Regions from separate parts of the Arthrobacter sp. CAN_A2 genome, predicted to be linked through region 1. Evidence: predicted binding sites of a transcription regulator. Region 1 holds the regulator's gene; the other holds the start of a gene.
The links. The regulator Rex, encoded in region 1, represses fermentation and respiration genes when NADH is low (regulators of the CRP and FNR family bind a similar motif). The targets are predictions, from matches to a motif close to CTTGTGAANNNNTTCACAAG.
Positions count from the first base shown of each region.

Region 2: the regulator Rex is predicted to act here: its motif matches at 12,962-12,981, upstream of rhaI (L-rhamnose isomerase).

Region 1 is NZ_JADOUS010000003.1:176,100-192,015, reverse strand. Features, by position in the region: gene resB (cytochrome c biogenesis protein ResB) at 1-1,240, opposite strand, end outside; gene IWX63_RS05290 (cytochrome c biogenesis CcdA family protein) at 1,293-2,048, opposite strand; gene IWX63_RS05285 (TlpA family protein disulfide reductase) at 2,106-2,726, opposite strand; gene IWX63_RS05280 (histidine phosphatase family protein) at 2,766-3,443, opposite strand; gene IWX63_RS05275 (YceI family protein) at 3,614-4,171, shown strand; gene IWX63_RS05270 (hypothetical protein) at 4,354-5,013, shown strand; gene IWX63_RS05265 (redox-sensing transcriptional repressor Rex) at 5,038-5,724, opposite strand; gene IWX63_RS05260 (glutaredoxin family protein) at 5,909-6,172, opposite strand; gene IWX63_RS05255 (HAD family hydrolase) at 6,269-7,081, shown strand; gene IWX63_RS05250 (30S ribosomal protein bS22) at 7,193-7,291, opposite strand; gene IWX63_RS05245 (helix-turn-helix domain-containing protein) at 7,486-7,698, opposite strand; gene IWX63_RS05240 (ArsR/SmtB family transcription factor) at 7,917-8,465, opposite strand; gene IWX63_RS05235 (acetoin utilization protein AcuC) at 8,525-9,727, opposite strand; gene IWX63_RS05230 (TrkH family potassium uptake protein) at 9,864-11,276, shown strand; gene IWX63_RS05225 (potassium channel family protein) at 11,269-11,937, shown strand; gene IWX63_RS05220 (glycosyltransferase 87 family protein) at 11,942-13,246, shown strand; gene proC (pyrroline-5-carboxylate reductase) at 13,215-14,069, opposite strand; gene IWX63_RS05210 (sugar phosphate isomerase/epimerase family protein) at 14,304-15,101, opposite strand; gene IWX63_RS05205 (Ppx/GppA phosphatase family protein) at 15,103-15,916, opposite strand, start outside.
Region 2 is NZ_JADOUS010000006.1:132,319-148,234, reverse strand. Features, by position in the region: gene IWX63_RS09635 (hypothetical protein) at 1-48, shown strand, start outside; gene IWX63_RS09630 (nitronate monooxygenase) at 103-1,119, shown strand; gene mgtA (magnesium-translocating P-type ATPase) at 1,197-3,902, shown strand; gene IWX63_RS09620 (CPBP family intramembrane glutamic endopeptidase) at 4,149-4,847, shown strand; gene IWX63_RS09615 (L-rhamnose mutarotase) at 4,898-5,224, opposite strand; gene IWX63_RS09610 (L-fucose/L-arabinose isomerase family protein) at 5,267-6,727, opposite strand; gene rhaS (rhamnose ABC transporter substrate-binding protein) at 6,809-7,870, opposite strand; gene IWX63_RS09600 (ABC transporter permease) at 7,932-9,122, opposite strand; gene IWX63_RS09595 (ABC transporter permease) at 9,115-10,158, opposite strand; gene IWX63_RS09590 (sugar ABC transporter ATP-binding protein) at 10,155-11,708, opposite strand; gene IWX63_RS09585 (LacI family DNA-binding transcriptional regulator) at 11,834-12,865, opposite strand; gene rhaI (L-rhamnose isomerase) at 13,087-14,253, shown strand; gene IWX63_RS09575 (bifunctional aldolase/short-chain dehydrogenase) at 14,250-15,916, shown strand, end outside.

The DNA of each region.
Region 1 (15,916 bases):
TGCCGTCGTCGAGCCCCAGGTCCCCGTAGTAGGAGTTGAGGTTGAGCTGGGGGTTGAAGGGATCCGGGTCGCGGGAGAAGGAGACGCCCTGCTCGTCCACGAACGCCGTGGGGAGGAAGAATCCCACGAACCCGAGCTGGTCGGGCTTGGCGTCCGGGGCCTTGATGACGATCAGCGACGTGTAGAGCCCGTCCGACGGCACGGAGACGACGGGACCCTGCGAGGCGATGTTGCCGTCGCCGTCGCGGACCGTCACGACCGGCGCGTAGCCGTTGCCGACGAGGTACACGTTCGTCCCGCCGATCGTGATCGGCGCGTTGACCTTGAGGACCTGGGATTCCTCGGCCCCGCCGGGCCCGTCCTGCGTGGTCAGGTTGGCGGTGAAGTCCAGCGGCTGCCCGTAGTGGCTCTCCTGCTCGCGGTCGAAGCGGACGTCGAAGGAGTCCAGCCGGAGCGAGTACGGCTCGAGCCGGTCGTCGGAGAAGTTGGAGCCCGGGTTGAAGGAGTCGTAGCCGATCAGGGTGTTGACGAAGCTGTCACCCTCCACGATGACCTTCTGGCCGTTGTAGCCGAACAGCCCTCCGACCGCGACCGAGACCAGGACCCCGATCAGGGAGGTGTGGAACACGAGGTTGCCGAGCTCCTTGGCGAGTCCGCGCTCGGCGCCCACCGAGGGGCGGTCGGTGTCGGCGTCCCGCACGTCCACGCGGTACCCGCGCTTCCGGAGCATGGCCGCGGCCTGCTCGGCGGCCGCAGCCGGGGTGATCCCCGCGCTACGGGCCTGATCCGCCGGGACCTCGAGCGTGCCGTAGACGGGCAGGCGTGAGAGCCGCTTCGGCGTGCGCGGCGGCGTGGAGCGCACCGCCCTGAAGTGCGCGATCGCGCGGGGGATCACGCAGCCGATGAGGGAGATGAAGAGCAGGAGGTAGATGGCGGAGAACCAGACCGACGAATAGACGTCGAAGAGCTGGAACCAGTCGAGGATGGGCCCGGAGTCGGGGTTGTCCTGGAGGTACTGCGTGACGACGGCGGGATTGGCGGGGCGCTGCGGGAACAGAGAGCCGGGAACCGCGGCGACGGCCAGCAGCAGGAGCAGGAACAGCGCGGTGCGCATGCTCGTGAGCTGCGTCCAGGCCCACCGCAGGGTCCCGAAGAAGCCGAGGGAGGGCAGGACGGCGTCGGACCGGGCCTTCGAGGCGCCCGGCCTGTCCCTCGTGTCCTGTGTGACGTCCTGCTTCACTGTGGGCCTTCCATCAAGTTGATTTCGATTCCGTGCCGTGCGCGTCCGCCGATCAGATCGGGAGGACGACGTTGCCGATCAGGAGATCCTGCAGCTGGGTGATCCAGAGGTTCCAGACGCCCGTGACCATGAGGACGCCCACGAGCACCAGGAGCCCTCCCCCGGAACGCTGCAGCAGGAGCCGGTGCTTCCGGAAGAACGCGAGCGCACCCATGCCGCGCCGCACGCCGAGGGCGATCAGCAGGAACGGCAGGCCGAGCCCGAGGCAGTACACGAAGGTGAGGACGGCGCCCTTCAGGGCCGTGGCGTCGTTGCCGGAGATGGCGAGCAGCTGCACCGCGCCCAGCGTGGGCCCGATGCACGGCGCCCAGCCGAGCCCGAAGGTCACCCCGAGCAGGGGCGCGCCCAGGAGCCCTGCGGGGACCTTCGCGTGGAGGCGGCTCTCCCGCTGGAACCAGGACAGTCCGCCCATGAAGATGATGCCCAGGAGGATCACGACGACCCCGAGCACCTGGAGGAGCCACCCCTGGGAGACCCGCAGGAAGGCTCCGAGCTGGCCGAAGAGCGTCCCGTAGGCCATGAACACCACCGAGAAACCGAGGACGAACAGGCCGATCCCGGCGAGCATGCGGCCCTTCCGCTGCTTCTCGAGGTCGACACCGGTCAGTCCCGTCACGTACCCGAGGTAGCCCGGGACCAAGGGCAGGACGCAGGGAGAGACGAACGAGACGAGACCCGCCAGGAGGGCGACGGGCAGTGCCAGCATCATGGAGCCGTTCAGGACGGCGTCGGCGAAGGCGTTGCCCACGGCAAGGGGCATCGACGCGGCCAGCGGCCCCGTCATCGGCATGCCCGGCCCGGCGCGCTATTCGGCGAGGGCATCGGAGATCAGGGCCTTGAGCGTGCTGCGGTCCGCGAGTCCGAGGATCCGCGCCGAGACGCGCCCCTCCCGGTCCAGCACGATCGTGGTGGGGACCGCCTGCGGCGGGACGTACTGCGTCATGTCCAGCAGCACGCCGCCGTCCTTGTCGTCGAAGCTCTCGTACGGGATGCCGAAGCTGCGTTCGAAGGCTTCTGCCGTGGCCTGCTCGTCGCGGATGTTCACACCGTAGAAGACGGCCCCCTGGGGCGCGTAGTCCTCGTGCAGCGAGACGAGGTCGGGTGCTTCCTCACGGCAGGGGGCACAGGCGGCGTACCAGAAGTTGAGCACGGTGACCTGGCCGTCCCAGTCGGCACTCGACACGGCGGTGCCGTCGAACAGAGTCCCGGCGACCTCGACGGGCTCTCCCCTGTCGCTCTCCGCGTACTCGGTGACCGAGCCGTCGCCCGCGATGTAGTTCTTGCCGTCCCCCGCAGCGGCCTGCTGCGCGAGGGGGTCATCCGCCGCGCAGGACGTCATCGCGAGCGAGACCGGCACGGCGAAGGCGAGCGCGAGGCGCAGCGTGAGCACGCGGCGGCGCGATGCGGGACGGACGGGTCTGGTCACGGCTTCTTCCGTTGATTTCTACGACGTGTAGTAATTCTATTACGCGCCGGGGACATTCGCCGCCTCGGGCAACAGGTCCGCGCACGGCTCGGCGTAGCGCACGCGCCGGATGGTGTCGCCGTCGAAGTCGAGGGACGTGACGGACGTGAGCGTGCACTCGCGCTCCCGCGGGTCGTGCCAGAGCCGGCGGTGTTCGGCGGCGAGCCTCGTCACCCAGATCGGGAGCTGGTGGCTGACCAGGATGGCCTCCGCGGGACGGTCCGACCCTTTCGCCGAGCTGAGCCCGAGCGCCAGCCGGCGCGCGTCATGGACTCCCGCCATCATGCGTTCGACCTGCCGGCTGTAGGGCTCACCCCAGGAGGGGCGGAAGGGATTGACGAGGAACGGCCAGTGCCGTGGCTCCCGGAGCCTGCTCTTGATCCCCGACATCCCCTCGAAGCGGTTCTCCGCCTCGATGATGCGCTCATCGGTGGAGATGGTGAGTCCGAGGGCGTCCGCGAGGGGCTGCGCGGTCTCCTGCGCACGATCCAGCGGCGAGGCCACGAGGTGCACGATGTCGGCGCCCTCGTCGCGCCGCTGCTGGAAGTGCCGCGCCATCTGGATGGCCATCTGGCGGCCCAGCTCGGAGAGATGGAACTCGGGGAGCCTCCCGTAGAGGACCCTGTCCGGGTTGTGGACCTCACCGTGGCGCACCAGGTGGACGGTTGATCGCTGCATCCCTCCAGTTTCGCGCATGCCGCGCGCGACGGCCAATCGGCGCCGGCCCTTCCCTTGCGGGCGGTCCGGTGGATTGGTTGAACATTTTAGCGAAGAGCGGAATAAAACATGCATACGCATGCTTCTACCCCGTGTAAGCATCCGCGAGCCATCATTCTCAGGAGTTCCCCATGACTGTCCCCTCAGGCCTCACCTCCGGCACCTGGTCCTTCGACCCCTCCCACAGCGAAGTGGGCTTCAGCGTCCGCCATGCGGGCATCAGCAAGGTCCGCGGCTCGTTCAAGGACGTCGACGCCGCGCTCACCGTCGGCTCGTCCCTCGAGGACTCGAGCATCTCCGCGACCATCAGGACCGCATCCTTCACCTCCGGCGACGAGAACCGCGACGGCCACGTCAAGGGCGCCGACTTCTTCGACGTCGAGCAGTTCCCCGAGATGACCTTCGTCTCCACCTCCCACGACGGCTCCGGCGAGACCTACCGGATCAACGGTGACCTCACCATCCGCGGGATCACCAAAGCAGTGGTCCTCGACGCCGAGTTCAACGGCGTGGCCGTGGATCCCTTCGGCGCCACCCGCGCCGGGGTCTCCGCCTCCACGAGCATCTCGCGCAAGGACTTCGGCCTCACCTGGAACGCGGCCCTCGAAGCGGGCGGCGTCCTCGTCGGCGACAAGGTCACCATCACCATCGAGGCCGCCTTCGTGGCCCCCGCGGTCGCCACGGTCTGATCCGTCGCTCGGGCCCGGTGCCCGCAGCCGGCCCCGACGGCCGGCGTCGTCCTCCCGACGGCGCCGGCCGCCGGCGTTTCGGCCTGTCCCCACCGGGAGCGCACGAACTAGGCTGACGGTGACCACATCCACGAGGGGCACCAGCGGCGGATGACCGACACCGATCAGCGGAGGACGCGACGATGAGCACACCACAGGACAACCCGGACGGGCAGAACGGCGGGCCCGCCTGGAATCCACCGGGATCGGGCAGCAGCGGCCAGAACCCCTACCCCCAGCAGGACCCACCCCGGTACGGCCAGCAGGACGACGGCGGCCAGTACGGCCACCAGGCCGCCCAGCCCTCGGGTTATGCCTATCCGACGTCGGGTGCGTCGGGCCTCGCCGAGAAGGGGCCGGCGCCCAAGGAGGTCGACCGGGCCTACTACCTCATCCTTGCTGCCGGCGTCGTCTACCTGCTGTCGTCCGTCATCTCCCTGCTGACGACCGAGGTGCCGGACATGGCGGGCGCCGCGGTCGGGGTGGGAATCGGGCTCGTGGTCTCGGTGATCATCGCGGCGCTGTACGTGGTCCTGGCCGTCTTCATCCGCAAGGGCCGGAACTGGGCCCGCATCACCGCCACCGTGCTGGCCGCGCTCAACGTGCTGGGCGTGCTCGCCACCGTCCTCCTGACGCCCATGCTCACCGCCGCCGCGGAGTCGACCGGACAGGCGGTGGCGGAGACGTCGGCGCTCTCGGTGGTGTTCAGCGTGCTGGTCATGCTGCTGGGCGTGGCCGGCGTGGTCCTGACCTACCTCAAGCCCGCGCGGCCGTACTTCGCACCGCAGAAGTTCGGGTACTGAGTGCGCAGCCGCGCGTAGACCCGCTTACTGGGCACGGGAGATCGGACCGAGGTCCGGCTCCTGCGCCCTTTGCGCGTGATAGGCCAGGATCTGCAGCTCGGTGGACATGTCCACCTTGCGCAGCTGGACGTGCGATGGCACCTGCAGCACCACGGGCGCGAAGCTGAGGATGCTGGAGATCCCGGCCGCGACGAGGCGGTCGCACAGCTCCTGGGCCACCGCCGCGGGAACCGCGAGCACCGCCATGTTGGTGCGGGTGCGCTCCAGCACCGCCTCGAGGTCGTCGACGGCGCTGACCCTGAGGTAGCCGACCTCGGAACCGACGACGAGCTGGTCGGCGTCGAAGAGCGCGACGATCTCGAAGCCCCGCGACACGAACCCCGAGTAGCCGGCGAGGGCCCGCCCGAGGTTGCCCGCGCCGAGGATGGCGACGCGCCAGTCGAGTGTCAGCCCGAGGGCGATCGAGATCTGCCGGTTCAGGTACTGCACGTCGTACCCGACGCCCCGTGTGCCGTAGGACCCGAGATAGGAGAGGTCCTTGCGCAGCTTGGGCGAGTTCACTCCGGCGGCGTCCGCCAGTTCCTCGGAGGACACGCGTTCGATGCCCTCCGCGAGCAGGGAATTCAGCGCACGCAGGTAGATGGTGAGGCGGGCCACCGACGCAGGAGGGATGTGGCGCGCCGCATCACCCACGGGGTGGAGGCCTGGCATGTCCGGCGTTGTCACTGTTCTCGGCTCCGTTGCTAGCACCGCGGCGTCCGGTCCGGGAGTCGCGGTTCCGGGATCCCTCGGCGTCGGGGGCGGAAGTAACACCACTGTATGCCGACGGCGCGGGGCCTCCAAGCCGGGCGGCGGGCCGCCGTGACGGGACGCCGGGCCGGACCGGCGGGATGTGTCAGGCGCCGGCCAGCAGCCGCCTCAGCCTCGACTCGTCGATCGACCAGAAGTCGCGCTGGACGCCGTCGATGAACAGGACGGGCAGTTCCTCCGCGAACCGGGCACCGAGCGCGGGGGCCTCGGCCGCCGACACCTCGCGCCAGCCGAGGCCCAGCTCGGCGGTCACCCGCTGCACCACGGCGCGGGCATCCTCGCAGAGGTGACACGCGGGTCGGGTGAGGAGGACGACGCCGGCACCGGGCATGTCCACGGGAGGTTCCATCCCTCCACGGTACTGCGCCCGTGCGGCGTCGGAAGCAGGAACGGCACCGGCAGAGGGTGCCGTCGGCGCGGGGAGCCGACGAACTAGACTCTGAGCATGCCGGACGCCGCACGGGTCACGCACCCCACCCCCCAGCCTCCGGCGACGATCGCGGGGGAAGCCGCCTTCTTCGACGTGGACAACACCCTGATGCGCGGCGCGAGCCTCTTCCACGTCGGCCGGAAGATGTACCAGCGCAAGGCCTTCACGCTGCGCTTCGCCGCAGGCCTGGCCTGGAAGCAGCTCCGCTTCATCATGCGCGGCGAGACGATGACGGACGTGAACTCGGTGCGCGACGCCGCCCTCGCGTTCGCCATCGGGATTGCCCACGAGGACATCCTGGCGCTCGGCGAGGAGGTCTACGACGAGATGATCGCGTCGAAGATCTGGCCCGGCGCGCGCGCCCTCGCGGAGCAGCACCTGACCTCCCGCCGGCAGGTCTGGCTGGTGACCGGCACTCCCGTGGAGGTGGCCGGCGTGATCGCGAGCCGCCTCGGCCTCACCGGCGCCCTCGGCACGGTGGGGGAGGTCGCGGACGGCCTGTACACCGGCAGGCTGGTCGGCGATTTCCTGCACGGTCCGGCCAAGGCTGCAGCGGTCCTGCACCTGGCGCAGCGGGAGAACCTCGACCTCTCGCGCTGCTGGGGCTACAGCGACTCCTACAACGACATCCCGCTGCTGACCGCCGTCGGGCATCCCGTGGCCATCAACCCGGACAGCCGACTCCGCCGCCATGCCCGCGCGAACAACTGGCCGGTCTACGACTTCCGCAGCGGGCGGCGCGCCGCGACCCTCGGCCTGCGGGCGGCGACCGTGATCGGATCCGTCTACGGGCTGTGGCGCGGGTACTCGCGGTTCAGGAGTCCCTGACTCCCGCGCAGGCCCCACCGGGAGCCCGCAGACGACAACGGCCCGGCGTCCACGCCAGAAGGCGGGAATCCGGGCCGGTCGGCACACTCCGGCTCGCGGCCGGGCGCCTGGCTACTTCTTGTTGCGGCGCTGGTGACGGGTCTTGCGAAGCAGCTTGCGGTGCTTCTTCTTTGCCATACGCTTGCGGCGCTTCTTGATTACTGAACCCATAGAGTCCTCACAAACTGTTGTGTTGCCAGGGCGGACTGCGGCGATGTGCCTCGAGGCACGCCCTGGTGATGACGAAAGACGCGTGCCTGGTGGCAGTTGCCCGTTTGATGCAATAAGTCGAGCAGGCTCGAAACCCGCCCAAAACGCTCCTTAACAGGGTACATCCGTTTGGGGAACCCTCGAACGACCGGCGGTCAGGCGCTCTCCGACTGCCCCTCGACCTGCGCCCGGTGGAGGAAATCCTCGACCGCGGACTCGGGGACCCGGTAGGAACGGCCGAACTGCACGGCGGGCAACTCTCCCGCGTGCACGAGCCTGTACACGGTCATCTTCGATACCCGCATGAGCCCGGCCACTTCCGCGACCGTCCGAAACTGCACATCCGAGAAGTGATTCCCGTCTGCCATCTCACCACTGTTCCTTTGCATGGAGGCTTGCACTGCACCCTGGGGCCGGCATCGATAAAACCACCCGGGGGCGACCGTTCGGCGTGTCGCCTTGTAGCAAAAGGATAATCCGCCTAAGGAGTCACTGTAGTGGCTGATGTGGTTGAAGTGAAAGACAGTCGACCGGTCGATGCGCGGGCCGTGCACGCACGGTAGCGACGGTCACCCGCCGTCGAACCTCACGAGGACGGATCGCGACGCCGACGTAGCTGGGAGAGCAGATCCGCGGCGCGCTCCGCCGCGCGGCCCATGGTCCGGCCGATCGGGGGACGCGGTGCGTCCGGTCCGGTGGGCACCGCTGGTGCTGCCAGGACCGCGGCGGCCAGCGCCGTGACGTCCGCGGTGTCCGACGCATCGGTCGTCTCCGGTTCGAGGGCGGCGACGACGTCTGCCACGGTCGTCGCGTCGGAGGAGGACAGCCGGTCCTGACGGGCGTCCTCGGAGGCCGCGATGGACACCAGGTCCGTGGTGGGCTCGAACCCGGCCAGCCAGTCGCGTACCCGGCCGAGCGGGGCGGTGTCGAGCGAGTAGTAGCGCTTCTGTCCCTGCGCCCGCATGCTCACCAGGCCCGCCTCCCGCAGCACCTTCAGGTGCTTCGACACCGTCGGCTGGCTGACCTGCAGCTCGATCACGAGCTCCCCCACCGCCTTGTCGCCGCCACGGAGATTCTCGAGGATCTGCCTGCGCGTGCCTTCGGCGATGACGGCGAATACATCATCGATTCCCATCCGCCCACCCTAGCGATATATACGCCGCGCGGCATCCTGATGCGATCGGCGGGTCCGGCTCAGTCGAACCAGGGGTCCAGCCCGTGGAGCGGGAAGAGTGCCTTCCTGGTCGCCATCACCGTCCTGTCGAGGTCGTCGTTCGGGTCGTAGCCGATCTCCCACGAGCGCCACCAGATGTCCGCGCCATCACCCATCAGGCGGGGCGCGTCGACGCCGTGCCGCTCGAGCACGTACTCCCGCCAGATCGCCGGGACCGGCGTCGCCGGGCCCACCGGTGCACCGGCGGCCACGGCCACGAGCAACGACCACGACCGCGGCACCACGCTCGCCAGGGCGTACCCGCCACCCCCGGTCGCGATCCACCGCCCCCCGCACAGGCGGTCCGCGAGGTCCCGGACACCCACCATCAGCGCGTGCTGGGCGTCCACGCTCATCCGCAGGTTCGTGAGCGGGTCCTCGCGGTGGGAATCGCACCCGTGCTGGCTCACGATGACCTCGGGGGCGAAGGCACCGGCGAGCTGCGGCACGACGGCGTGGAAGGCCCGCAGCATCGCCGCGTCCCCCGCGACGGTGGGCAGCGCCACGTTCACCGCGTACCCCTCGGCCGCAGGCCCCCCGGTCTCGCTGGCGAAGCCGGTTCCCGGGAAGAGGCTCATGCCCGTCTCGTGCAGGGAGATCGTCATGACGCGGGGCTCGTCCCAGAAGATGCTCTGCGTCCCGTCGCCGTGGTGCGCGTCGACGTCGATGTACAGGACGCGCTGGACGCCGCGGTCCAGCAGCCGCTGGATGGAGGCCGCGGCGTCGTTGTAGATGCAGAAGCCACTGGCCCGGGACCGTGCCGCGTGATGCATACCCCCGCCGAAGTTCACGGCCCGGACGGCGGAGCCCCGGAGGATCGCCTCGGCCGCGTCGAGCGAACCGCCGGTGAGCCGGGCACTGGCCTCGTGCATCCCCGCGAAGGCGGGGGTGTCCTCCGTGCCGAGGCCCATGGCGGCGTCCGAGGTGTCGGGGTTGCTGCTGACCTCGCGGACCGCCCTGATGTAGTCGGGGCTGTGGACGGCGGCCAGGTCGTCGTCCGAGGCCACGGGCGGAGCGGCAACGGTCACGCCGTCGAGGTCCAACAGCCCGCAGTCACGCGCGAGCCGGGCCGTCAGGTGCAGCCTCTCCGGGTTCATGGGATGCTGCCCACCGAAGTTGTAGGCCAGCATCGACTCGTCCCAGGCGACCTGGAGGGGCACCGCCGACCTTGAGTGCGTAGACATTCCTGAAAGGCTACGCGATGCGGGATATTCCGACGACGCACACCGGTGAGATGCTTTACTACTGCAAGGGACAAATCAGGCATGGTTATGCGCCAGTTCGGCGGAAGGACCAGCGGACAGGGCAGAGCGGACGTCAATGGTAGGTCAACAGCCGCGATGGCTGACGGACGATCGCCGCGGGTACATCAGGCTGCTGGCCTCGATCCGCGACTTCGCCGACTCCTTCGCGAACAGCTCGCCCGCACGCCTCGCCCTCTTCATCTTCACCGCCGTGATCCTGGTGTTCACCGCACTGCTGAGCCTGCCGATGTCCGCCGCCAGCGGTACCGTGACCCCGCTGCACGACGCCTTCTTCACGGCGGTGTCCGCCGTGTGCGTCACGGGCCTCACCGTGGTGTCCACGGCCGCCCACTGGTCCTTCTTCGGCCAGCTGGTGATCCTGCTGGGCATCTTCATCGGCGGGCTCGGAACGCTCACGCTGGCCTCGCTGCTCGCGCTGATCGTGAGCAAGCGGCTCGGGGTGCGCGGCAAGCTGCTGGCCCAGGAGGCGCTCAACAACGCGAGCCGCCTCGGCGAGATCGGCACGCTGCTGCGGATCGTCATCACGACGTCGGTACTGATCGAGATCGTCCTCGCCGTCGTGCTCATCCCGCGCTTCATGCTCCTGGGAGAGCCCTGGTGGCAGGCCGTCTGGCACGGCATCTTCTACTCCATCTCCGCCTTCAACAACGCGGGCTTCACCCCGCACAGCGACGGCCTGGTCCCGTACGAGACGGACCTGTGGATCCTGACCCCGCTCATGGTCGGGGTGTTCCTCGGGAGCCTCGGCTTCCCGGTGATCATGGTCCTCGTGCAGGTGCGCCACCGCTTCAGCAAGTGGACGCTGCACGCCAAGCTCACGGTGTTCGTCTCACTGATCCTGCTCGTGGCCGGGACGTTCGCCTGGGGCTTCCTCGAGTGGGAGAACGACCGCACGATCGCGGGCCTCAGCTTCGCCGACAAGACCATCCATTCCCTCTTCGCCTCGGTCATGACGCGCTCCGGCGGGTTCAACCTCGTGGACCAGACCGACATGAACACGACCACCATGCTCCTGACGGACGCCCTGATGTTCGCCGGAGGAGGCTCCGCCTCGACCGCCGGCGGCATCAAGGTGACCACGATCGCCGTCATGTTCCTCGCCATCGTGGCCGAGGCCCGCGGCGACTCCGACGTCCGCGCGTGGGGCCGCACCATCCCCCACGAGGCGATGCGCGTCGCGATCTCCGTGATCTTCATGGGGGCCACGCTCGTGCTGCTCGCGAGCGGGCTCATCCTCGCGATCTCCGACGAACCCCTGGACAAGGTGGTCTTCGAGGTGATCTCCGCCTTCGCGACCGTCGGGCTCAGCACCAACCTGAGCGCCGAATTGCCCCCCGAAGGAAAATACGTCCTGTCCGCCCTGATGTTCGCCGGACGCATGGGCACCATCACCCTCGCCTCGGCCCTCGCGCTAAGGCAACGCAGCACGCTCTACCGCTACCCCGACGAGAGGCCGATCATTGGCTGAAAGACCCGCCCACAACGCACCCGTCCTCGTGATCGGCCTCGGCCGGTTCGGTGCGGCGACCGCAGAACAGCTCGTCCGCCAGGGGCGGGAGGTCCTGGCGATCGAACGGGACCCCCAGCTCGTGCAGAAGTTCTCGGGCATCCTCACGCACGTGGTCGAGGCCGACGCGACGAACCTGGACGCCCTCCGCCAGCTCGGCGCCCAGGAGTTCTCGGCCGCCGTCGTCGGGGTCGGCACCTCGATCGAGTCGAGCGTGCTCATCACCGCCAACCTCGTGGACCTCGGCATCGACCACCTGTGGGTCAAGGCGATCACGCCCTCGCACGGCAAGATCCTCAAGCGCATCGGCGCCAACCACGTGATCTACCCGGAGGCCGACGCCGGCCAGCGCGCCGCGCACCTGGTCGGCGGCCGCATGCTGGACTTCATCGAGTTCGACGACGGCTTCGCGATCGTGAAGATGTACCCACCGAAGGAGACCCAGGGCTTCACGCTCGCGGAGTCCTCGGTGCGGTCGAAGTACGGCGTCACCGTCGTCGGCGTGAAGTCGCCGGGCGAGGACTTCACCTACGCACGCCCCGACACCAAGGTGTCCGGCCGCGACATGCTGATCGTGTCCGGGCACGTGGACCTGCTCGAGCGTTTCGCCGGCCGGCCCTAGCCGCATGGAGGAGACCACGGGGACGCCGGCGGGGCGGATGCGCGGCCCTGGCGGGTCCCGCCGTCGACCACCCGCCGCAGCTGCGCGATCGGCGGCCGGTCCGTGGTGGGCCGCCGGGTTCGGCGGCGCGCTCGTGCTCGCCGTCGTCGTGCTCGCCGCCCGGATCCACGGCCTCGACCTCTCGGTGTACCGCGAGGGCGCCCTCGCGCTGCTCGGCCGCGCAGGCGACAAGGAACTCTACGACGACGCCCTGATCCAGACCGACACCCGGGGCCTGCCCTTCACCTACCCGCCCTTCGCGGCCCTCCTCTTCGTGCCCCTCGCGCTCGTTCCGGAGGCCCTGGCCCTGGGGATCGTGACCGCCCTGACCTGCGCCTGCCTCGTGGGCGTGGCGGTCGTCGTCGTGCGCTACCTGCGCGCTTCGGGGGTGATGGCGAAGGTGGTGGGGACCCGGGCCGACCGGCGGGGGACCGCCGCCGTCCTGATCGCCGTGCTGCTCATCGGCGTCAGCGGGCCGTGGCGTGAGGGCCTCGGATTCGGCCAGGTCAACGCCCTCCTGATGGTGCTGATCCTCGCCGACCTGCTGCGCTCCACCAGGCTTCCCTCGGGCGTGCTCATCGGCATCGCCGCCGGGATCAAGCTGACACCGCTCGCCTTCGGGCTGGTGTTCCTCGCGCGCCGTGACTGGCGGTCTCTGGCCTGGCTGGCGGTGTCCTTCGCCGCGACGGTGGCCGTCGGCTGGTTCCTGGCGCCCCGCGAGTCGGCGATCTTCTGGCTGGATGCGCTCTTCGACGCCTCGCGGGTGGGGGCGACCGCCGATCTCTACAACGTGTCCCTGAACTCCATCGTGGCCCAGTCCGGCCTGGCCGAGGCCGTGCAGCGCCCCGTCTGGATCCTGGCGTCCCTGGCGGTCATCGCGGTCGGCTACCTGGCGATCCGGCGGGCGGACGAGGACGGCGACAGGCTGCGGGCGATCGCCGCCAACGCCGTCGTCATGCTCGCGATCTCGCCCATCTCGTGGTTCCACCACTGGGTGTGGATCGCCCTGGTGTTCCCGGCAGGCTGGGTCCTCGCCCGGCGGCAGGCGGGCAGCCGACGCGTGCTCGGCCGGGCGCTGCTGGCGCTCCTGGTGCCGGTGATGATGTTCTCCTCGATCACCGTCACCCTCACGCTGACCGGCACGGTCTCCGGTGAGGGATCGCTGTCGCTGCGGCTCTTCACCGGCCTGGGGGTGGTCCTGCCGGTGGCCCTGCTGATCCTGTGGTCCCTCCGACCCGTCAGCCGGCAGGAAGCGTCAGTTCGCGGGTGATCTCCGCGGCGCGCTCCGTGGCGGCGCGTGCCCCGTCCGCGACGATGCCGGGAAGGCCCCGCTCGTCGAAGGTCTCGATGGCGCTCTGCGTGGTGCCGTTGGGGCTGGTCACGGCGCGGCGGAGGGCGGCTGCGTCGGCGCCGTCCTCGGCCAGCATGAAGCCCGCGCCCGCAACGGTCTCCCGGGCGATCAGCGCGGCCAGTCCGGCGTCGAGGCCCAGCGCGACGCCGGCGGCGGCCATGGCCTCCGCCAGGTAGAACGCGTAGGCCGGTCCGGACCCGCTGACGGCGGAGAGGGCGTCCACCTGGTCCTCGGGGATCTCGACGACCATCCCGGCGGCGGCCAGGAGGTCCCGGGCCTGCGCCATCTGCTCGGGGCCGGCCGCGGTCCCGGCGGAGATCGACAGCACTCCCCTGCCGACCCGCGACGGGGTGTTGGGCATCGAGCGGATCACGGGTTGACCGTCGGGCAGGACCGCCTCGATCATCGCGATCGAGACGGCGGCGGCGACGCTGAGGACGACGGCGGCCGGCTTCAGGGACGGTCCGATCTCACGGGCGAGCGCGACGGTACCCGCGGGTTTCACCCCGAGGATGACGATGTCGGCATCCTGCACGGCGGTGGTGTTCGCGGCGTCGTCGTCCGTCGTGGCGAACGCCGTGACGCCGTGCCGCTGCCGGAGCTCCGCCGCACGTTCGGCGCGTCGTACCGTCGCGGTGACCCGCTCGGGGTCGAGGCCGGCGGCGAGGAGGCCGCCCAGGATGGATTCGTTCATGGATCCGCAGCCGAGGAAGGCGATGCGCGGGGTGCCCTGGGTAGTCATGGTCCCATCCTGCCACGGGGCCTCACAGGCTACTGTCAGCCTGTTCCGTGGTGGGGCACAAGGAGGAGCCCTAGTGTTGCGACTACCTCATAAGGGTGCGAGTGATGCGGCCGGAACTTCCTGATCCGGCCCGGCGTCGGTGGCACCGGATGGCTCCCCCACCATCCGGACCGTCCATCGGCGCCATTCCTCGTTCAAGTCCGTGTTCGAATCCTCGGTCGACGGCGCGGCCCGTCAGTGGCCCAGGTGCTCCCGGGCGAAACGCAGCGTCTTCGCGAGCCAGTCCTCGCGCTCCCCGGCGGCCTTGGCACGGCGTGTGCTGACCTCCACGGCGACCACGCCGTCCCACGCCGACTCCGCGAGGTGTCCCAGCGCCTCCGCGCACCGCTGCTGCCCCTGGCCGGGGAGCAGGTGCTCGTCCCTGCCGTTGGGGGTGCCGTCGGTGAGATGCACATGCGCGAGCCTGCTGCCGAGTGTCCGGATCTCCTCGTAGGAGTCCATGCCGGCGATCGCGGCGTGCGAGAAGTCCCAGGTGATGCGCTCGTACGGCTCGGGGATCGGGTTCCAGTGCGGCAGGTAGGCCTTCGCCTCGCGGCCCCGGACCTTCCACGGGTACATGTTCTCGACGGCGATGTCGACGCCGTACTCGGTCGAGATGCGCGCGATGCCCTCGGGGAACTCCTCGGCGTACCCGCTCTGCCAGCGGAACGGCGGGTGGGTGACGACGGTCGTGGCACCCACCTCCGCGGCCATCGCCGCGGACATCTCGATCTTCGTCCAGGCCTTGCCCCAGACCTGCTGGGTCAGGAGCAGGGTCGGAGCATGGATGGCGAGGATCGGGAGCTCGTAGCGTTCGCTCAGCGTGGAGAGCTGGTTGGGGTCCTGGCTCACCGAGTTGTTGGTGACCATCACCTCGACGCCGTCGTACCCGAGGTCCTGGGCCAGCGCGAAGGCGTCGTGGACCGCGAGCGGGTAGACCGACGCGCTGGAGAGCGCGACGGGGATCGAGGGCAGGCTGCCTGCGCGGGGCATGTCAGGCTCCCCGCGCGACGGGGGTGCGTGCTGTCGCATCGAGCTGGGTGTGGCCCACCCCGGCGCCCGGCAGGGGTTCGTCGGCGTCGAACATCTTGGTGTCGAAGCGCCTCAGCAGCAGTCCCTCGCGGAGCGCCCACGGGCAGATGCTGATCGACGGCACGCCGAACAGGTCGAGCGCGGACTCGGCGACGAGCGCGCCGGCGAGCACCTGCGGGGCGCGCAGCTCGGAGACGCCGTCCAGGTGGGTGCGGTCCTCCACGGTCATGGCCGCCAGCCGCTTCGTCCACAGGCTGAGGTCCTCGAGGCGCAGCTCCCGGCGGACGAACGGCCCGGCGGCGGACGGCGCCGCCCCCGCGATCCGCGCCAGGGAGCGGAAGGTCTTCGACGTGCCCGCGACCAGGTGCGGTGTGCCCAGGTGGGCGAACCGGGGCACGGCCTCGCGCAGGGTCGCCCGGATGTAGCGGCGCAGTTCCTTCACGCTCTTGGCCGACGGCGGGTCCCCGTGCAGCCAGTCGCGCGTGAGCCTCCCCGCGCCGAGCGGGACGGAGAGGGCCACCTCGGGCAGCTCGTCCGTGCCCATCGCCATCTCGAAGGAGCCGCCGCCGATGTCGAGGTTGAGGATGGACTCGGAGCCCCAGCCGTACCAGCGGCGTACGGCCTGGAAGGTCACCGCGGCCTCCTGGTCCCCGGACAGCTCCTGGAGGTCGACGCCGGTCTCCCGGCGCACGCGGTCGAGGACCTCCCTGCCGTTGGCGGCCTCCCTGATCGCGGAGGTGCAGAACGCCAGGAAGTCCTCTGCATCGTGGCCTGCC
Region 2 (15,916 bases), on a different contig from region 1:
CGCGTGACCCGCGCATCCCGGATGGTTCCTTCCCGCACAGGATCATGAGTCGGTCGACGGAACGCCGCCACGCTCTTCCGAGCACCTACCCCGGGAGTCCTCGTGCTTGCTTCTGATCTTTCATCGCTACGCCGCCAGATCGTCGGAGCGCCCATGGCCGGAGGACCCTCGACACCGGAGCTGGTGGCGGCGGTCACCAACGCCGGCGGCCTGGGGTTCCTTGCCGGTGGGTACAAGTCGCCGGATCGGCTCACCCAGCAGATCCGCGCCACCCGGACCCTCACCGGGGGCCCGATAGGGGTCAACCTCTTCGTCGTGTCCCCGAACGACGGCGACGACGAGGAGGTCGAGGCATACCGTCGGGAGCTCCAGGTGCACGCGGACAGGTACGGCGTCGACCTCGGGAGGCCCCGCTGGGACGACGATGCGTGGGAGGGCAAGCTCGACGTCGTGCGCGCCGAGCGACCGGAGATGGCCTCGTTCACCTTCGGCTGCCCCTCCGCCACCATCCTGCGCGAACTCGACGCGCTGGGGGTCCTCACCGCGGTGACCGTCACGGATGCCGCCGAAGCACGCACCGCTGCCGGCAACGGCGCCCGCGTCCTCGTGGTGCAGGGGCCCGGGGCCGGAGGCCACCGGGCGACCTTCGATCCTGCCACCGACCCCGGCACGAGTCCGCTTCCCGAACTCCTCGCCGCCATCCGGACCGTCACCGACCTGCCCCTGATCGCGAGCGGCGGCATCAGTACGCGCCGGCTCGCCGAAGAGATACTCAGCGCCGGAGCGACTGCCGTGCAGGTCGGAACTGCCCTGCTGCTGGCGTACGAGGCAGGGACAACCCCCGCCCACCGCGCGGCGCTGGAGGATCCGCGCTTCACCGAGACGTCGGTCACGCGCGCGTTCACTGGACGACCGGCACGGAGCCTGCACAACCGCTTCATGGACGACCACCCGATCACCGCTCACGCCTACCCCCAGATCCACTACATGACAGCCCCGCTGCGCGCGGCTGCAGCGGCGACCAACGACGTGCAGGCACTCCACCTCTGGGCCGGGACCGGGTACCGCCATGCACAGCGAGGATCCGCCGCCGACATCGTCGCCGCGCTGACCCCCTGATCCTGCCAGGACCCCACCCGCATCGCCGACGTGCGGACTTACCCTAGGACGTAGCTCGTCCTACGATCGGATGCCGCATGCGAGAGCTCGAGGTCCGGGGACCGCGTCCCCTGCCGCTGGTGATCTCCGACGCCGCCCATCTGCCGGCGGAAGAGGTCGCGGCGCGGCTCGGCTCCGGCGCCGGGGGACTGACCCGCAGCGAGGCCGCCCGGCGCCTCGCCGAGCTGGGCCCGAACGCGGTGCGCACCCACCAGGCCAGCGGATGGTCGGTCCTGGGCCGTCAGCTGCGGAGCCCCATCCTGCTGTTGCTGCTGATCACGGCCGGCCTCTCGCTCTTCCTCGGCGATGCCACGAATGCGATCGTGATCGGCGTGATCCTGCTGGTCAGTGTAGGGCTGGGCTTCAGCAACGAATTCCGGGCCGAACGCGCCGCCGAGGCACTGCACTCCCGGGTCACCCACCGCGCCGTCGTGGTCCGCGACGGGAACCCCGGGGAAGCCGACGTCACCGCGCTGGTGCCCGGTGACGTCGTGCACCTGGCCATCGGCGCGATCATCCCCGCCGATATGCGGCTCCTGACGGCGAAGGACCTGCTCTGCGACGAAAGCATCCTTACCGGGGAATCGATGCCGGTCGGCAAGGATCCCGCGCCCGCCCCCGCCGCCGCCGCCCTCGGGGACCTGACGTCGTGCCTGTTCATGGGAACGGTCGTCCAGGCCGGCAACTGCGTCGGCATGGTGGTGGCCACCGGCGGAAGGGCGGAATTCGGACGGATCGCCCTCGGCCTCGGCGAGCGTCAGCCCCAGACCGAATTCCAGCTGGGACTCCAACGCTTCTCCTACCTCCTGCTCCAGGTGGCGATCGGCCTCACCTCGCTGATCTTCATCGCCAACCTGGTGCTGCAGCGGCCGGTGATCGAGTCGCTGCTGTTCTCACTCGCCATCGCCGTCGGGATCACGCCGCAGCTGCTGCCCGCCATCGTCAGCTCGAGCCTGGCCACCGGAACCCGTCAACTGGCCAAGCGCAAGGTCCTCGTCAAACGGCTGGTCTGCATCGAGGACCTCGGCGACATGGACATCCTCGTGACCGACAAGACCGGGACGCTGACCGAGGGCCGGATCAGCTTCACCGCCGCCCTGCCCGCCGCCCCCGGCATCTCGGCACCCCAGCTGCTCACCCTGGGGTTGCTCGCCACAGAAGCCGACTACGCGGAGTCCCAGCGCTCCCTCGTGGGTCTGAACCCGCTGGACGCCGCACTGTGGACCTCCGCCGGCGCCGCCGCCTTCCAGCCCGCACGGTACAACCGGCTCGACGTCATCGACTTCGACCATCTGCGCCGCCGGACCAGCGTGCTGGTCAGCGACGCCGGTGCCGCCGCCCGCCTGATCACCAAGGGGTCACCGGAAGACGTCCTGGCGCTCTGCGGAGACACCATCGCCGCCGGCGTGCAGGCGATGCTGGACGAACAGTTCGACGCCGGATCCCGGGTGGTCGCCGTCGCCACCCGGGACGCCGATGGCCTGACCGAGATCGGGCCCGCCGACGAGAAGGACCTGGTCCTCGCCGGTTTCCTGATCTTCCTGGACCGACCCAAATCCACCGCCCGCACCTCCCTCGACCGGCTCGCGGACCTCGGCATCACCGTCAAGATCGCCACCGGAGACAATGCCCGGGTGGCCGAAAAGGTCTGCGACGAGCTCGGGGTCTTCTCCGGCGGAACGCTGACCGGCACCGCGGTCGAGACCATGTCCGATCCGGAGCTGGCCGCTGCGGCGCGGGAGGCCAGCATCTTCGCCCGGGTGTCTCCCGAGCAGAAGGCCCGGATCATCAGGCTGCTACGGCAGAGCGGAGGGTCCGTCGGCTTCATGGGAGACGGCGTCAACGATGCGCTGGCACTGCACGCCGCGGACATCGGCATCTCCGTCGACAGCGCGACCGATGTCGCCAAGGATGCCGCCGACGTCGTGCTCCTGGACAAGGATCTGGGGGTCCTCGCCGAGGGTGTGATGGAGGGCCGCCGGATTTTCGCCAACACCATCAAGTACGTCCTGATGGGGACCTCCAGCAACTTCGGCAACATGTTCAGCGCGGCCACGGCCTCCGTGGCGCTGAGCTTCCTGCCGATGCTGCCGGGGCAGATCCTGCTCAACAACCTGCTCTACGACGCCGGCCAGCTCGCCATCCCGGGGGACCGCGTGGACAAGGAACAGCTGCTCGCGCCGTCGCACTGGGACATCGGCTTCATCCGGCGCTTCATGTTCCTTTTCGGCCCGATCAGTTCCCTGTTCGATTTCGCCACGTTCGCCCTGATGCTCTACGTGTTCGATGCCGTGCCGGGCGAGTTCCGGGCCGGCTGGTTCATCGAGTCCATCGTCACGCAGACGCTGATCATCTTCGTCATCCGGACCCGGCGGGTGCCCTTCTACCGCAGCCGTCCGTCCGCGGGCCTCATCGGCGCCTCCCTGGCCGTCGTGGCCCTCGGCGTCTATCTTCCGTTCTCGCCCCTGGCCGGGGTCCTCGGCTTCGATCCGCTGCCCGTGCCGTTCTTCCTCGCCCTGCTCGGGATGGCCGCGATCTACCTGGTGCTGGTGGAGTTCGCCAAACTCTGGTTCTACTCCCGCGCCGCGCAGCAGCCCGTCCTGCCCCCGTCCGAAGGGCTCCGGCGCCGCGGCCGGACCCACCACATCGCGCGCAGGGCCGCACGGTTCAGCACGGCCACCCACGGCCACATGCTCCATCACCCGGGCTCCCGACGGGGCCACTCGGCCGGCCGCCCCCAATGACGATGGAGCCACCGTGGCAGAGAAGCCGCCACTCCTGACGACCGGCCTGATCCCGCGGACGGGGTCCCCGGCATCCGCCGTCGGCATGCTCGAGCCGACCATTCCCATCACTGCCCTCCGAGAGGCACCGAGGTGTTCGAGCGGGTCGCGGATAGCGTGGAAGCTCACCGCACAGCCACATCATGACCCGGGGGCCCTCCTATGACAGCCATGCCAAGCAGCGAACGAGGACCCGCGGGTCGGCAGGTGACGCCGACCACTCTCGGTCAGGCGGCCTGGGCGTTGATGTTCGTGGTCGCCTACATCGCCGTCGTCGCCGGCACGATCGTCGCCGTCGGGTTCTCCGGCATCGTCGACTTCACCGTCGCGTCCCTGCTGCCGGTCTTCCTCGTGACGGTCACCGCGGCCGCGATCCTCGCCCTCTACGTCCATCTCGTCCGCCGGAACCGCCTCAGCCCGGCCGATCTCGGCTTCCGGCGGCCCTCACCCCGGTTGTTCCACCTGCTCTGGCAGATACCGGTCATCATCGTCGTCTGTGGCAGCCTGCAGGGCATCTTCCTCGTCGCCCTGACCTCCCTCGGTGTGGACACAGCGTCGGCCGGGACAGCCGATGACCCCCTCGCGGAGATCACCGCCCTCTCCGGCCCGTGGATCGTCGTCTGCTTCGTGGTCATCGCGGTCCTCACACCGCTCTGGGAGGAGATCCTGTTCAGGGGCGCATTCCTGGACGGCTTCACCCGGCGCTTCCGGCCGGGTGTGGCGATCGTCCTGTCCGCCGCCCTCTTCGCGGCCGCCCACCTCGTCCTGCTGGGCTTCGTCTACCTCTTCACCCTCGGCATCGCGCTGGCCCTCCTCCGACGGTTCCACCGCAACCTCTGGGCACCGATACTCCTCCACGCCGCCAACAACGCGCTCGTCACCCTCACCATCCTCGCCATCGTCTAGCTCGGACCCTCCTCCCCGGTCCGGGCCCGACGGAACCGCCGCCCGTGGACCTACAGCTGGTCCTCCAGGTGGAAGACCTCCTCGAAACGGAGGAAGCCCTCATCCGGGCGGCCCTCGAGCGCCTCGAAGAACGGCCCCATCTCCGCCTGCCAGCGGGCGTTGACCCCGGTCGCGGCCATGGCGGCCTGCGACGCGGCGAAGTCCTCGCACTCCACGTACCCGATCAGCAGCCCGTCAGGGCGCAGGAACAGGGAGTAGTTGTTCCACCCGGTGTCCTTCAGTGCCCGTGCCATGTCCGGCCAGATCGCCGCGTGGCGCTCCCGGTACTCGGGGATGCGCCCGGGCCGGACCTGCAGCTGGAAGCATACGCGTTCCATGGGTCTCCGTTCGTCGTCGTGGATCTCGCGGGGTGGGAAGGATCAGAGGGCGACGTGGCGGTGCTCGACGCCGAGCAGTGACGCCGCGGCTCTCACATCGGCGGCACGGTGGCCCACGCAGAGCGCCCAGTGGTGGCCGACGCCGGTCCGGCTCCACTCGTCCACCCAGAGCCCGGGGTCTCCTCCGAAGTCCACGCGGGACGTCGTGTTCCCGATGGCGAGCAGCGGGCCGGGGACCACGGTCCCTTCGGAGGTGACGAAGACGTAGGAGCCGTCCGGGTCCTGCCCGATACCGAACGTCGTCACCGGGCCCTGCCGCACGTCGAACTCCACGGAGACGCCCCATCCCCGCTTGCCGTGATAGACGCCGAGCCCGCGCAGCAGCGGCTGGGCTGCACTGACCGCGAGGTGCGCCGGACCGTCGTGCCCCATCTCCACCACGCCGTCGAAGAAGTTCAGTGCCTGGATCTCCGTGAAGGACCCGCCGGCGCCCATCGCCTGCGCCGCGAGCATCGCGATCGAGGTCCGCAGCTCGTACTCCCCCGCCATGGGGACGCCGCGGGCCGTGAGGATGGACGCGCCGAGGATCATGCCCGCCCCGAGGCGTTCGTGCTGCTCCCCCGCGAGGCCGCGGTGGTAGTAGGCGAGCGAGTCGAGGTCGAACTCGGTGACGAGCCGGTCGAGCCCCACCGAGACCTTCGCGCCCCAGGCGAAGTCGTCCTCGTCCACGGATCCGTCCATGGTGAACAGGCTGCGGGCGAGGTCCATGCGCTCCTGGACCTGGTCGTCCGTCACCTCGCCGACGAATTCGCGGAGGTCGTCGAACTCGACCACCTCCACGTGGGAGCCGAACGTCGTAGAGACCGTGGTGAGATCCGTCGAGACGTCCAGCATGCCCGGGTACACGTGGCCCATCAGCCCGTGACGCGCGTGCCGGAGCCGGCCGCGCACACCCGCCGCGTGGACCCACCGGTCGATGCGCTCCCACGCGGACTCCTGCGTCAGGTACCCGGACACCGATCGGAAGGGGATGCCCGCACGCCCGAAGACGTTCGCGACCTCGGGGACGGGGCACTGCCCGCAGTAGGCGAGCCACTTGCCGGTGTCGAAGTTCGCGTGGTCCATGGCCTCGGTGGGCTGCAGGTCGATCACGAGGACCGGGGTCTGCGCGCGCTGCGCGATGGGCAGCACCATGGACGACGTGAGGTAGGTGGTGAGGAAGATGACAATCAGATCGCAGTCTGCGCGCCGGAGCTCCTCGGCCGCCGTGGCCGCCTCCCGCGCATCGGACACGAAGCCGACGTCGGTCACGTCGGCGTCGAGCGCCTCGAAACGGGAGGTGACATACCGCACCGACTCCCGCAGCTGCGGCAGGAGGTCGGGGAACTGCGGCCAGTACGCTCCGAGGCCCCCAGAGACGAGGCCCAGGCGGGTGGGGCGGCGGCGGATCGGCTCGAGCCGCGCCGGGGGCGTGCCGGGTGCTGGCGCGGAATCGGTGGTCATGGGTGTGCTCCTCAACTGGAGGGTCGGAATCCCGTGGGAAGGGCGGGGCATCCGTGGAGGACACCCCGCCCTGCTCGGCGGCTAGAAGTCGTAGTCGTCGATGTTGTCCGCGTTGAACTGCGTGGGCGGACCGACGAGCACGATCCCGCCGTCACCGACCTCGCGCTCGCCGAGCTCGCCGGCCTCGAACGTGTCGCCGACTTCCCCCGTGATGTCGCCGTCGGCCAGTGCCTTGCCCGCGAAGGCCGCGACATAGCCGAGCTGCGCCGGATCCCAGAGCGCGAACTCGGTGACGGTGCCGTCCTTCACGAACGGCCGCATCTCGTTCGGCAGGCCGAGGCCGGTCAGCGCGACCTTGCCCTTGTACTCGGAGGTGGAGAGGTACCGGGCGGTCGCGGCGATGCCGACCGTGGTGGGCGAGATGATGCCCTTCAGGTCCGGGTAGGCCTGCAGGAGTCCCTGCGCCTCCTGGAAGGACTTCGTGTCGTCGTCGTCGCCGTAGACCTTCGCCACGAGCTCGATGTCCGCGTAGTCGGGGTTGGACGCCAGTTCCTCCTCCATGAACTTGATCCATTCGTTCTGGTTCGTGGCGTTCGCGGTGGCGGAGAGGATGGCGATCTCGCCCGCGCCGCCGATCTGCTCGGAGATGAGCTCGAGCTGGATCAGGGCGACGTCCTTGGCGTCCACCTGGCTGACGAAGAGGTCGCGGTAGTCGGGGTTGGTGTCTGAGTCGAAGGCCACGATCTTCGCGCCGGCGGCGCGGGCCTCCTCGAGCGCGGGGCCGACGGCGTCGGGGTCGTTGGCGGCGATGACGATCACGTTGGTGCCGCGCTGTGTCTCGGCGTTGATGAACGACACCTGGCTCGACGCACTGGCGTCCAGCGGGCCGACCACCTCGGAGGACGCGAAGCCGGCCTCCGATGCGCCGGCCTCGCCGCCGCCCAGCACCACGTCGGTGTAGGGGTTGTTGAGCTGCTTGGGGATGAAGGTGATGGTCTGCTCGCCTTGCGACCCGTTGCCGCCCTCGCCGCCGCTGTCGGAGCCGGTGTCGCCGCCGCAGGCGCTGAGGACGAGCGCGGCGCTCGTGGCGAGGGCCGCGACGGCCACCCGTCGTCGGGTGGATCCGGAGTGGATGAACCTCATTGTTTCTTCCTTTCGATGTGCGCTGGAAACCAGTCGCCGGGTGCAACCCCAGGGGGACGGCCTAGGGAAGTGGTGCGGTGCGGACACGCCTGGCGTGGCGTGCCTCACGGATGGCGGACGCGATGTTCGGCGCCACGACCGAGATGATGAGCAGGGAGCCCGTGACGATGATGAGGACCACCTCGGAGACGCGGTCCAGTTTGAGCGCGTAGTTGATGGTGCCGATCAGCAGTACCCCGGCCAAGACGCCGGGGATGGACCCCTTGCCGCCGAAGATCGAGACTCCACCGAGCAGCACCGCCGCGATCACCGCGAGTTCCAGGCCGCTCGCGTTGTCGCTCCGGGCGCTGGAGTAGCGGAGCGTCCAGTAGATGCCGGCGAGCGCGGACACCGTGCCGGTGGCCAGGTACAGCAGGAACTTGGACCGGGCGACGTCGATGCCGACGAACGTCGCGGCCTCCCTGCTGTAGCCGAGGGCGAAGAGCCCCCGGCCGAAGGGCGTGAAGTGCAGGACGACGGTGAACGCGACGATGAGCACGACGACGCCGATCATGACCGTGGGGATGCCGGTCCCTCCGATCTTCGACGTGAAGAAGGCGGTGAGCCCGGGTGGGAAGTTCGCCACCGCGTTGTCGCCGATGACCACGAGCGCGAGGCCGCGGAAGAGCGCCAGCGTGCCGATGGTGACCGCCAGGGACGGCAGCCCGAGATAGGCGATGAGCACCCCGTTGAAGGCTCCCGCGACGAGTCCCGCCAGCAGGCACACCACCAGGACGAGTGCGATCGGCATGCCGCCCTGCCAGAGGACACCCATGAGGGCGCTGGTCAGCCCTGCGATGCTCGCGACCGAGAGGTCGATCTCCCCCGAGATGATGACGAGCGTCATCGGCAGCGCGATGAGCAGGGTCGGGATGACGTCGAGGAGCAGGAACCCCACGGTGACCGGCGACGCGAACCGCGGGATCGTGAGGCAGGCGAAAAGCACGACGACGATCAGCACGTAGATCATGACGGCGTCGCGCCCGAGGAGGATCCTCGCGGCGCCCGTGCGGCCCTTCGGGATGGCGAGCACCTTCGTGGAGTCGGCCGTCCGCCCCGCCGGGCGGGCCTGCTTCGGCCGCTTCTCCTCCGGGGTCCTGGTGCCTGGGGCGGACATGCGCCTGCCTTTCGCTGGGGTGCCGTTCTCCGGCTGGTGCCCTTCGGGCGGGGTGGTGTCCTGCGGACCGGGCTGGGCGTCGAGGCGGTCAGACATTGCGGGCCTCGGCGATCCGGAGCTTGCGGGCGGACCGGACACTGGCGATGCGGTCGATGACGACGGCGGCGAGGATCAGGACGCCGACGATGGCCTGCTGCCAGAACTTGTCCACGCGCAGCGCCGTCAGGGCGCTGGTGATGGTGGTCAGGAGGAGTGCTCCGATCGCTGCGCCGAGCACGGTGCCGCTGCCGCCGAAGATCGCGACGCCGCCCACCACCGCGGCGGCGACGACGTCGAGCTCGAGGCCCGCTCCCGTCGTCGCGCCCACCGAGTTGAAGCGGCTGGCGTACAGGACGCCGGCCAGGCCGGCCAGCAGGCCGTTGACCACGAAGGCGAGCAGGACGCGGCGGGTGACGGGGATGCCGAACAGGCGGGCGGCGTCGGGGTCGGATCCGATGGCGTACAGGTCGCGTCCCTGGCGGGTGCCGAACATGTACACCGCGACGATCGCGACGACGCCCACCGCGATGAGCGTGATCAGGGGGAATCCTAGGAAGGTGTCCACGGACAGGTCGCCGAAGGCCTGGGGCCGGTCGCCGGCGAAGTACTGGGTGCCGCCGGCCCACGCGTTGTTGATGCCCCGGAAGATGTAGAGCGTGCCGAGCGTGATGACGAGGGCAGGCACCTTCGCGATGGTGATGAGGAGGCCGTTGAACGCGCCGAGTACCGCGCCGAGGAGCATCCCGAGGACGAAGACCACGGCGATCGGCAGATCGGGGGCGGCGGCGAACATGCTGCCGGTCCCGAAGGCGACGAGCCCGAGGATGGATCCGACGGACAGGTCGATGTTCCGGGTGATGATGACGAGGGTCTGGCCGACGGCCAGGATCATCAGGATGGTCGCGTTGAGCAGCAGGTCCTTGATGCCCTGCTCGCTGAGGAACAGCGGGTTCAGCGCGGCGGTCACGGCGACGAGCAGCACGAGGGCGAGGATCACCGGGAGTTCGCGGAGCTTCAGGATCGACGCGAGGACCGAGGTCTTCTCGTGTCCGGAGGCGGGGTGGGCGGGCGCGCTCTTGCTGTCGAGGCTCATCGCGAGGACTCCAGGGATGCGGTGGCGGCGTGCATGACGGTTTCGGCGGTGGCCTCGGCGCGGTCGAGGCGGCCGGTGATCCGCCCCTCCCGCATGACCAGCACGCGGTCGGCCATGCCCAGCACCTCGGGCAGTTCGGAGGAGATCATGAGGATCGCGATGCCCCGTCCCGCCAGCTCCGAGATCAGGCGGTGCACCTCGGCCTTGGTGCCGACGTCGATGCCGCGCGTCGGCTCGTCGATGATCAGGAGCTTCGGGTCCGTGGCGAGCCATTTGGCGAGGACGACCTTCTGCTGGTTGCCGCCGGAAAGGGTGGAGACGGCGTGTTCGGGCGAGCCGGCCTTCACCTGGAGCCTCTTGCCCCACGTCTCGGCGGCCTCACGCTCGGCGCGCGCCCTGATGATACCGAACCGCGCAAGGGAGTGGCGGAGCGTCAGGGCCGTGTTGCGCTCGACCGACAGGTCCATGACGAGTCCCTGCTTGCGGCGGTCCTCAGGGACGAAGCCGATCCCGGCGTCGATCGCGGCACGCGGGTCCTTGCGGCGCAGCGGCGTGCCGAACATCCGGACGGTGCCCGACTCGTAGCGGTCGATCCCGAACACGGCACGCGCCACCTCGGTGCGCCCGGCTCCCACCAGTCCCGACAGGGCCACGATCTCGCCCGCCCGCACCTCGAAGTCGATGTCATGGAAGACACCCGGCCGGGTCAGCCCCTCGACCTTCAGGACGACGTCGCCGGCCTCCGTCTCGGTCTTCGGGAACAGTGCGTCGATGTCGCGTCCCACCATCTCCCGGACGATGGCCTCGACCGAGGTCGCCCGCGTCTCGTGCGTCGCGATGTAGGCGCCGTCCCGCATCACCGTGATGCGGTCGCACAGGCCGAAGACCTCGTCGAAGCGGTGGGAGATGAACAGGATGCCGCTGCCTGCGTCGCGCAGGCGGCGGGCGACGGCGAACAGGCGGTCCACCTCGACGCCGCTGAGCGCCGCCGTGGGCTCGTCCATGACGAGGATGCGCGCGTCGAGGGAGATGGCCTTGGCGATCTCGATGATCTGCTGATCCGCGATGGACAGTCCCTCGGCCACGCGGTCGGGGTCGATCGGGACACCGAGCTGGCCGAACAGCTCCCTCGCGCGGCGCCGCATCTCGACGCGGCTGATGAGGCCGAAGCGGCCCCGGGGCTGGCGCCCGATGAAGATGTTCTCGGCGACCGTGAGATCGGGGAAGAGTGTGGGCTCCTGGTAGATGACGGAGATCCCGGCGGCCTTGCTGTCGGCGACGTTGCGGAAAGTGACGTCCTGCCCGCCCACGAGGAACTCCCCCGCATCCGGGTGGTGGACCCCCGCAAGGATCTTCACGAGGGTGGATTTTCCCGCGCCGTTCTCGCCCACCAGCGCGTGGATCTCGCCCGCAACCAGGTCGATGGTGCCGTCGGCGAGGGCGACGACCGGGCCGAAGGTCTTCAGTGCCCCCCGGAGTGCCAGCACGGGGGTCCGCCCCGGTGCGGACGGATCCGTGGCGTCGCTGCCACGGCCATCAGGATGCGTCAATGCAACTCCTCGGGAAGAAATGAATCGTTTCAGATTCGGCTTCCTCGAATAGTAGGCGCGACCTCCATCACCGTCAACAGCCCGAGATCGGACTGTGACCGCACCGCCGTGCCGGGGTCGACCGGTCAGCCGACGGCGTGGACCCCGGCCTGCGTGCTGCGGCGCTCCACGAGTTCGGGGTCGAAGATCACCTGGCGGCGGCGGGCGGCGGGCCCCTCGATCTCCTCGAGGAGCAGCTCGACGGCGGTGCGCCCCATGAGTTCGGTCGGCTTCCGGACGCTCGTCAGCGGGACGACGGTGGAGGCGGAGAAATCGATGTCGTCATACCCGATGAGGGCGAGGTCCTCGGGGATCCGGAGTCCGCGGATCAGCAGTACCGCCTGCATCACGCCGATCGCGAGGAGGTCGTTGGCGCAGAAGATGCCGTCCGGCAGTTCCCGGTGCCCGCGCCGTGCGATCGTCTCCCCGATGTCCCGGCCGGCCAGGACCGTCATGGCATCGGCTTCGAGGACCTCGAGCACGGCGCCGTCGTGCTCCTCGATCGCCTGGCGGGCTCCCGCCAGGCGATCCGCGACCTGGCGGTAGTCGGCCCTGGTCCCCACGAATGCGATGCGCCGCCGGCCCGCCTCGAGCAGGTGCCGGACGGCGATGTAGCCGCCGGCGACGTCGTCCACGGAGACCGAGCTGCAGCGTCGCTGCGGATCCACGCGGTCCACCAGCACCACGGGCATGCCGCGCTGACGAAGCGCCTCGACGCGCGGGCCCACATCCCCGACCGGCGAGATGAGCATGCCCTGCACGCGCTGCTGCTCGAAAACGTCGATGTACCGGGCCTCACGCTCGGCGTCCTGCCCGCTGTCGCCGAGCACCACGGTGCTCCCGTTCTCGGCAGCGCAGTCCTCGGCCGCACGTGCGAGGGAGGCGAAGAAGGGATTGGCGACGTCGAGCACGACCAGTCCGATGGTGCGGCTCTGGCCCGCCCTCAGCTGCCGGGCGGCGTCGTTCCGCACGAAGCCGAGCGCGTCGATGGCGGCCTGCACCCGCTCGCGGGTGGCAGCGGAGACGCGCGAGGGATGGTTCAGCACGTTCGAGACCGTCCCGACCGCCACCCCGGCCGTATCCGCGACGTCCTTGATACTGACTGGTCGGCTGCTCATGGGACTCCGGCTGTCTCGGAGGTCGCGTCGCGCGCCGGCGGGGCGCCGACGGAACGGTTGACACTCGGTCTCCAGCAAGGATAGCTTTGAAACGTGCTAATGAAACGATTCAAAAGCACGGCCCATCTACTTCCTCGTCCGGGCCCTCCCGGACGGGTGGAAGAACCCGAGAATCGCCGCCGGTGGAGTGAAGCACCCGGCCCGCACGCTGGAGAGAGTACATGACTGTCATCGACGACATCGCGGCACAGCTGGACCAGCTCGCCATCGAGGTGCCCTCCTGGGCGTACGGCAATTCCGGGACCCGGTTCAAGGTCTTCGCGACCCCCGGCACGCCGCGCACCGTCCACGAGAAGATCGCCGACGCCGGCATGGTCCACCGGCTGACCGGCCTCGCGCCGAGCGTGGCCGTCCACATCCCCTGGGACAGGGTCGACGACTACGGGAGCCTCGCCACCCACGCCGGGGAGCACGGCGTGCGGCTCGGCACGATCAACAGCAACACGTTCCAGGACGACGACTACAAGTTCGGCAGCCTGACGCACAGCGACGCCGCGGTCCGGAACAAGGCGATCGACCACATGTACGAGTGCATCGAGGTCATGAACGTCACCGGTTCCCGGGACCTGAAGATCTGGCTGGCGGACGGCTCGAACTACCCGGGGCAGGCCGATATGCGGTCCCGGCAGGACTGGCTGCAGGACTCCCTCCGGAAGGTGTACGACCGCCTCGGCGAGGGCCAGCGGCTGGTGCTCGAGTACAAGTTCTTCGAGCCGGCGTTCTATCACACGGACGTCCCCGACTGGGGTACCTCCTACGCCCATTGCCAGCAGCTCGGCGACAAGGCCCTGGTCTGCCTCGACACGGGCCACCACGCCCCCGGGACCAACATCGAGTTCATCGTGGCGCAGCTGATCCGCCTCGGGAAGCTCGGCTCCTTCGACTTCAACTCCCGTTTCTACGCGGACGACGATCTGATCGTCGGAGCGGCGGACCCGTTCCAGCTGTTCCGCATCATGGCCGAGGTGATCCGCGGCGGCGGCCTGGATCCGTCCAGCGGGATCGCCCTCATGCTCGACCAGTGCCACAACCTCGAGGAGAAGATCCCCGGACAGATCCGCTCGGTGCTGAACGTGCAGGAGATGACCGCGCGCGCCCTGCTCATCGACCGATCCGCCCTGACCGCGGCGCAGGAGGCCGGCGACGTGCTCGGCGCGAACGCCCTCATGATGGACGCCTTCTACACCGACGTCCGCCCGGGACTCGCCGCGTGGCGCGCATCGAAGGGACTCCCCGCGGACCCGACGGCCGCGTACCGGGAGAGCGGCTACCAGGACCGGATCAACACCGAACGGCAGGGCGGCCGGCAGGCCGGATGGGGAGCATGACAGTGACGACGACGCAGCCGACGACGGCCACCTCTGACAACAGCACGACCAACCGGACCGTCAGCGACCTCATCGGGCGCTCCAACCGGCTCGGCGCCGACAAGCGCACCACGAACTACGCCGGCGGCAACACGTCCGCCAAGGGCACGGGCGTCGATCCCGTCACGGGCGGGGACGTCGAACTGCTCTGGGTCAAGGGATCCGGCGGGGACCTCGGCACGCTCACGGAGTCCGGGCTCGCCGTCCTGCGGCTCGACCGGCTGCAGGCGCTGCGCTCCGTGTACCCGGGCGTGGAGCGCGAGGACGAGATGGTCACCGCCTTCGACTACACGCTGCACGGCAAGGGCGGCGCCACACCGTCCATCGACACCGCGATGCACGGCCTCGTCGACGCCGCCCACGTGGACCACCTCCACCCCGACTCCGGGATCGCCGTCGCGACCGCGGCGGACGGCGAGGCCCTGACGACGGCGATCTTCGGGCCGAAGGTGGCCTGGGCGCCCTGGCGGCGGCCCGGTTTCCAGCTGGGGCTCGACATCGCCGCCCTCCGGGAGGCGAACCCCGAAGCCATCGGCACCATCCTCGGCGGCCATGGCATCACCGCCTGGGGGGACACGTCCGAGGAGGCGGAGGCGAACTCGCTCTGGATCATCGAGACGGCGGAGCGGTACATCGCCGAACACGGCCGGACCGAACCCTTCGGTCCCCTGCTCGAAGGGTATGCCGCGCTGCCCGAGGAGGAGCGCCGCGCCAAGGCCGCGGCCCTCGCGCCGACCATCCGCGGGCTCTCCTCCACCGACAGGGCGCAGGTGGGCCACTTCACCGACGACCCCCGCGTCCTCGACTTCCTCGCCTCCACCGAGCACCCGCGCCTCGGTGCGCTCGGGACGAGCTGCCCGGACCACTTCCTCCGCACCAAGATCAAGCCGCTCATCCTCGACCTCCCTGCGGACGCCGACGTCGAGAGTTGCCTGCTGCGCCTGCGCGAACTGCATACGGCGTACCGCGCGGACTACGCCGCCTACTACGACCGCCACGCGACGCCGGATTCCCCTGCCATGCGCGGCGCCGACCCGGCGATCGTGCTGGTGCCCGGCGTCGGCATGTTCTCCTACGGCGCCACCAAGCAGACCGCGCGCGTCGCCGGGGAGTTCTACCTCAACGCCATCAACGTCATGCGGGGCGCCGAAGCCATCTCGACCTACGCGCCGATCGAGGAGACCGAGAAGTTCCGCATCGAGTACTGGGCCCTCGAGGAGGCCAAGCTCGCGCGGATGCCGCAACCGAAATCCCACGCGGGACGCATCGCCCTGGTGACGGGAGCGGCGTCGGGCATCGGCAAGGCCATCGCGACGCGCCTCGCCGCGGAGGGCGCCTGCGTGGTCATCGCGGACCTCAACATCGACAGCGCGAATGGCGTCGCCGAAGCACTCGGAGGGCCCGACGTCGCCATCGGCGTGCAGGCCGACGTGACCGATCCGGCGCAGGTGCTCCAGGCCGTGACGGCCGCCGTGCTGGCGTTCGGCGGGCTGGACCTCGTGGTCAACAACGCCGGCCTGTCCATCTCCAAGCCCCTGCTCGAGACTACGGAGAAGGACTGGGACCTGCAGCACAACGTGATGGCCAAGGGGTCCTTCCTCATGTCGCAGGCCGCCGCAAGGGT